2 linked regions of the Actinocatenispora sera genome follow. The protein of the gene in region 1 binds, or shares a complex with, the protein of each later gene. Links are inferred from orthologs where the notes say so. Each region holds a gene or a part of one and is shown on either strand. Other genes may lie near its edges. The genes, in order: nusB and rpsJ.

What was found.
Region 2: the proteins of nusB (region 1) and rpsJ are in contact, whole or in part, in a solved structure (PDB 3D3B), measured with the Escherichia coli proteins. The link is inferred for Actinocatenispora sera from one-to-one orthologs.

Annotation. Positions count from the first base shown.
Region 1 is NZ_AP023354.1:4,896,079-4,899,108, reverse strand. What follows is about bases 88-2,800. They hold nusB (transcription antitermination factor NusB), read left to right. Parts: upstream 88-1,096; coding sequence 1,097-1,504; downstream 1,505-2,800. Other genes in these bases: pyrR (bifunctional pyr operon transcriptional regulator/uracil phosphoribosyltransferase PyrR), read left to right, coding at 2,252-2,800; bldD (transcriptional regulator BldD), read right to left, coding at 1,570-2,058; efp (elongation factor P), read left to right, coding at 495-1,052; Asera_RS23320 (SRPBCC family protein), read right to left, coding at 88-321. In the rest of the region: more of Asera_RS23320, read right to left, coding at 1-87; more of pyrR, read left to right, coding at 2,801-2,911; Asera_RS23295 (aspartate carbamoyltransferase catalytic subunit), read left to right, coding at 2,908-3,030. UniProt on the Escherichia coli protein: Part of the processive rRNA transcription and antitermination complex (rrnTAC). The complex forms an RNA-chaperone ring around the RNA exit tunnel of RNA polymerase (RNAP).
Region 2 is NZ_AP023354.1:2,183,327-2,186,438, forward strand. Bases 233-3,027 are described here. They hold rpsJ (30S ribosomal protein S10), read left to right. Parts: upstream 233-1,373; coding sequence 1,374-1,682; downstream 1,683-3,027. Other genes in these bases: tuf (elongation factor Tu), read left to right, coding at 233-898; rplC (50S ribosomal protein L3), read left to right, coding at 1,694-2,359; rplD (50S ribosomal protein L4), read left to right, coding at 2,356-3,018; rplW (50S ribosomal protein L23), read left to right, coding at 3,015-3,027. In the rest of the region: more of tuf, read left to right, coding at 1-232; more of rplW, read left to right, coding at 3,028-3,112. UniProt on the Escherichia coli protein: Involved in the binding of tRNA to the ribosomes. Part of the processive rRNA transcription and antitermination complex (rrnTAC). The complex forms an RNA-chaperone ring around the RNA exit tunnel of RNA polymerase (RNAP).

The sequences.
Region 1 (3,030 bases):
GGCGCCCTCCCAGCACCAGGTGAACTCCAGCAACGTCGGCTCGTCGACCCGCAGGTACTCGCCGCCCACGGCGGTGGTCATGCTGCGGGAGGCGGCCCCGACGATGCGGTACCGGCCGCCCTTGCGGGCGTCGGCGGTGACCCGCGGCGCGAGCCGGCGCGGCCAGAACCAGGCCGCCAGCGCGTTCGGGTCGGTGAAGGCACGCCAGACGAGCTCGGTCGGCGCGGTCACGGTCCGTCGGATCCGGGCCGGCGGCACGGGACCCGCCTCGCTGCCGGCCCCTCCGCCGGGCTCGTCGGGCGCCGCCTGCGGCTGTGTCATCCGTCCTCCTTACGATCCACCGTCGCGATCATGCCCCGATCGACCGTTACGGTCGAGTCGGGGGCCGCGGCGTGCCTCCAGCCGCTCGGTAGACTTCCCAGGGTTTGCTGTATCCAGCCGCCATCACCCCGCCGGAGTTCCCGGCATTCGAGACGAAAGAGACATCCAAGCGTATGGCCACCACGAATGACCTGAAGAACGGCCTGGTTCTCAACCTGGACGGGCAGCTGTGGACCGTCGTGGAGTTCCAGCACGTCAAGCCCGGCAAGGGCGGTGCGTTCGTGCGTACCACGCTGAAGAACGTGCTCAACGGCAAGGTCGTCGACAAGACCTTCAACGCCGGTACCAAGGTCGAGACCGCCACCGTCGACAAGCGCACGATGCAGTACCTGTACGCGGACGGTGAGGACTTCGTGTTCATGGACTCGGAGAACTACGACCAGATCAACGTGCCCGGCACCACCGTCGGCGACGCCGCGAAGTACCTGCTGGACAACGCCGAGGTCACGATCGGCTTCCACGAGGGCACCGCGCTCTACATCGAGCTGCCCACCTCGATCGAGGTCGAGGTCACCTACACCGAGCCGGGCATGCAGGGCGACCGCTCCACCGGCGGTACCAAGCCGGCGCAGGTCGCGACCGGGGCGAACGTGCCGGTGCCGCTGTTCGTCAACATCGGCGACAAGATCAAGGTCGACACCCGCGACGGCCGCTACCTCGGCCGGGTCTGAGCGTGACGACGGTGACCGAATCCGGCCCGGCGTCGCCCGCGGGCATGTCGACCCGCACCAAGGCGCGCAAGCGTGCCCTCGACGTGCTGTACGAGGCGGATCTGCGCGGCGAGGACCCGCTGGTGGTGCTGCGCCGCCGGGTCGAGTGGGCCGAGCCCCCGGTCCGGGAGTACACGGTGACCCTGGTGGAGGGCTACCAGCGGCACGCCGAGGAGATCGACCACCTGATCGCGACGTACGCGCAGGGGTGGTCGCTGTCCCGGATGCCGGCGGTGGACCGCAACATCGTCCGGGTGGCGATCTTCGAGCTGGCGCACCGCGACGAGATCGACGACGCGGTGGCGATCAGCGAGGCGGTCGAGCTGGCCACCGCGCTGTCCACGGACGAGTCGCCGAAGTTCGTCAACGGCCTGCTCGGCAGCATCGCCGAGGCGCTGCGCGGCGGCAACTGACCGTTCGACCGACGAAACGGCCCACCGGAAACCTCCGGTGGGCCGTTTCGTCGGGTCGCTGCGGCTCAGCCGCCGAACAGCGCGCGCGGGTCGGCGACCAGCACGCCCAGCTCGGTGAACCGCTCCACCAGGCCGGACGGCGAGGTGTCGTACACGATCGCGAGCGCCCGCAGGTCGTCGGCCCGAATCGACAGCACCCGGCCGTTGTAGTCACCGCGCTGCTGCTGGATGGCCCGCGCGTACCGGGCGACGGGCGCGAGCTCGTCGGCGGTGTGCTCGTACAGCTGCTCGAGGTCCAGGACGATCTTGCCGGCGGACTCCTGCCGGGTGCCGCCGCCGTCGGGCAGCAGCTCCGCTACCGGAACCCGGTAGAAGTCGGCCAGCTCGGCCAGCCGGGCCACGGTGACCGCACGGTCCCCGCGCTCGTACGAACCGACCACCACTGCCTTCCAGCGGCCGCCCGACTTCTCCTCCACCCCCTGCAGGGACAACCCCTGCTGCTGGCGGATGGCGCGCAGTCGGGCGCCGAGGGACTTCGCGTACTCAGACGGCATGCGCTGACTCCCACTCACATGGCCGAGGTCTCTCCCCAGCAATCGCTACGGAGCGTGACGGTATTCGGAAGGGCGACGGTCGGTCAAGTGCTGGTCACCCGAAAACTTGCGCCAATTTGAGTGTTGGTACTGTTGAGCGCGCGTATGGCGTCCTTTAAGGCCCGTCCGGTGAGGCGGGGAAGGAGTCTGGAACATGACCGCACCACCCGCCGGCCTGCCTGAAGGCCGGCCGGATCACGATGCCGCGAACAGGTCGGATTCCACCGAAGCGGCCGATCCCGGAAATCATCGACCGATCCTGACCGGATCGGATCTCGCCCGCATCACCGCCCGGATCGCCCACCAGATCCTGGAGAAGACCCGCGGCGCCACCGACACGGTACTGCTGGGCATCCCGACCCGTGGCGTCCCGCTCGCCGCCCGGCTGGCCGACCGGATCGCCGCCTTCGAGGGCGTACAGGTGCCGGTCGGCACCCTGGACGTCACCCTCTACCGCGACGACCTGCGGCTGCAGCGCACCCGCGCGGTCGGTCCGACCGATCTGCCGCCCGGCGGCATCGACGGCAAGCGGGTGATCCTCGCCGACGACGTGCTGTTCTCCGGCCGCACCGTGCGCGCCGCGCTGGACGCGCTCAACGACCTCGGCCGGCCCAGCCAGGTGCAGCTCGCGGTACTGGTCGACCGAGGCCACCGGCAGCTGCCGATCCGCGCCGACTACGTCGGCAAGAACCTGCCCACCTCGCTCGCCGAAAGCGTCCGGGTACTGCTGCGCGAGGTCGACGGCGCCGACGCGGTGCTGCTGGCCGGCCCGAGCGAGGACACCGTCCCGGCCGCCGGAGGGGAGCGCCGATGATCACCCACCTGCTCAGTGCGGCCGACCTGGACCGCAGCACCGCCACGCTGGTGCTCGACACCGCCACCGAGATGGCCACCGTCGCCGGCCGCGAGGTGAAGAAGCTCCCGACGCTGCGC
Region 2 (3,112 bases), 2.7 Mb from region 1 along the record:
CCAGATGGACGGCGCGATCCTGGTGGTCGCGGCGACCGACGGCCCGATGCCGCAGACTCGCGAGCACGTGCTGCTGGCCCGCCAGGTCGGCGTTCCGTACATCGTGGTCGCCCTGAACAAGGCGGACATGGTCGAGGACGAGGAGCTCATGGAGCTCGTCGAGCTCGAGGTGCGCGAGCTGCTGTCGACCCAGGAGTACCCGGGTGACGACCTGCCGGTCGTGAAGGTCTCCGCGCTGAAGGCGCTGGAGGGCGAGGAGCAGTGGGTGACGTCGGTCCAGGACCTCATGGAGGCCGTGGACACCTACATCCCTGAGCCGGAGCGCGACATCGACAAACCGTTCCTGATGCCGATCGAGGACGTCTTCACGATCACCGGCCGCGGCACCGTGGTCACCGGTCGCGCCGAGCGCGGCACGCTGAAGGTGAACGAGGAGGTCGAGATCGTCGGCATCCGCGAGAAGTCGACCAAGACCACCGTCACCAGCGTCGAGATGTTCCGCAAGATCCTCGACGAGGCGCGCGCCGGTGAGAACTGCGGTCTGCTGCTTCGTGGCATCAAGCGCGAGGACGTGGAGCGCGGCCAGGTCGTCGTGAAGCCCGGCACGATCACCCCGCACACCAACTTCGAGTGCCAGGTCTACATCCTGAGCAAGGACGAGGGTGGGCGGCACACGCCGTTCTTCAACAACTACCGGCCGCAGTTCTACTTCCGCACCACCGACGTGACCGGTGTGGTGACCCTCCCCGAGGGCACCGAGATGGTCATGCCCGGTGACAACACCTCGATGTCGGTGGAGCTGATCCAGCCCATCGCCATGGAGGAGGGGCTGAAGCTGGCCATCCGCGAGGGCGGTCGTACCGTCGGCGCCGGTCAGGTCACCAAGATCATCAAGTAACGGGTAAGCGGGGTGGCCGGCCACTCAGGTGGATCCGGTCACCCCGGTTTCCGTTCGCCGCACTCTGTACGGCATACTAGACAGGTTGCGTCCGCGGGGCGTCTGCTCGTGTGTTCGGCCGGCTGGGCCGGTCTACCGGGCGGGGTTTGCGCCGCACGGCGCGGGGCCAGCGAAATCGACCGGGTGTGACATCCGGGCGGGGCTGTGCCAGGCGTCGAGACCCGCGCACGGGTCACCGTCAGTTCGGTGAACTGCGGGCAGTGACGACGAGCAAGGTGGATCCTTCCGTTTCCGGGCGGATCCATGACCTTGAATCGGCGACACGCCCGACCGCGGGGGTCGGTCGAATCGGTTCTCCGATCGACTGAAGAAGGACCACAGGAGCCTCAGGTCGGGGACTCCGGGGCGCTCGGACAGATCGGTTGCTCCGCTTCCTGGCCAGGCAGCGGCACGAGAGAAGGAATCAGAAGCCACCATGGCGGGACAGAAGATCCGCATCCGGCTGAAGGCCTACGACCACGAGGTCGTCGACTCCTCGGCGCGAAAGATCGTCGAGACGGTGACGCGCACCGGGGCGCAGGTCGCTGGCCCGGTGCCGCTGCCCACGGAAATCAACCGTTTCTGCGTCATCCGCTCGCCGCACAAGTACAAGGACTCGCGCGAGCACTTCGAGATGCGTACGCACAAGCGGCTGATCGACATCATCGACCCGACTCCGAAGACCGTCGACTCGCTGATGCGGCTTGACCTGCCGGCCGGCGTCGACATCGAGATCAAGCTGTAGGGACCGAGACGATGGACAGGCAAGTCAAGGGAATCCTGGGCACCAAGCTCGGCATGACCCAGGTCTGGGACGAGTTCAACCGGGTCGTCCCGGTGACCGTGGTGCAGGCCGGACCGTGCGTCGTCACCCAGGTCCGTACCGAGGACAAGGACGGCTACTCGGCCGTGCAGCTGGCGTTCGGTTCGATCGACCCGCGCAAGGTGAACAAGCCGCGGGCCGGCCACTTCGCCAAGGCGGGCGTCACGCCGCGCCGGTACGTGGTGGAGATCCGCACCAGCGATGCCGCCGAGTACGAGCTGGGCGCCGAGGTCACGCTGAACGACTTCGGCGGCGTCGGCCTGGTCGACGTGACCGGCCGTACCAAGGGCAAGGGCTTCGCCGGTGTGATGAAGCGGCATGGCTTCCATGGCCTGAAGGCCTCGCACGGCGTCGAGCGCAAGCACCGTTCGCCGGGCTCGATCGGCGGCTGCGCCACTCCGGGTCGCGTCTTCAAGGGCGTGCGGATGGCCGGCCGGATGGGCTCCGACCGGTTCACCGCGCAGAACCTCTCGATCGTCGACGTCGACACGGAGAACAACCTCCTGCTGGTCAAGGGTGCGATCCCCGGCCCGACGAACGGGCTGGTGCTGATCCGCACGGCGGCCAAGCAGGCGCTGCGCAAGGGCGGTGTCAAGTGACTGAGGTGAAGGTACTGGACCGCGAGGGCAAGGACGCCGGCTCGGCCGAGCTGCCCGACGACATCTTCGACGTCCAGGCGAACATCCCGCTGATGCACCAGGTCGTGGTGGCTCAGCTGGCCGCGGCCCGGCAGGGCACGCACAAGGCCAAGACCCGCGGCGAGGTCTCCGGCGGCGGCAAGAAGCCGTACCGGCAGAAGGGCACCGGCCGGGCCCGCCAGGGTTCGACCCGGGCGCCGCAGTTCGCCGGCGGTGGCACCGTGCACGGCCCCGTACCGCGGGACTACTCGCAGCGCACCCCCAAGAAGATGAAGCGCGCGGCACTGCGCGGCGCGCTGTCCGACCGGGCGCGTGCCGAGCAGGTGTTCGTGGTCTCCTCGCTGGTCGAGGGGGACACCCCGAGCACGAAGAGCGCGCTGACCGCGCTGCGCCAGGTGACCAAGGCCGCCCGGGTGCTCGTCGCGGTGGCTCGCGAGGACGAGCTCACCTGGAAGAGCCTGCGCAACGCGCCCGAGGTGCACCTGCTCGCCGCCGACCAGCTCAACACGTACGACGTGCTGGTCAACGACGACGTGGTGTTCGTCGGCGACGCGCTCGACGAGTTCCTGGGCGTGCAGGGGCACGGTTCGGCCTCGGCGAGTGAGGAGGAGCAGGCATGAGCGGCGTGAGCTTCAACGACCCGCGCGACGTGATCGACAAGCCGGTCGTCTCGGAGAAGAGTTACGGCCTGCTGGACCAGAACAAGTACACGTT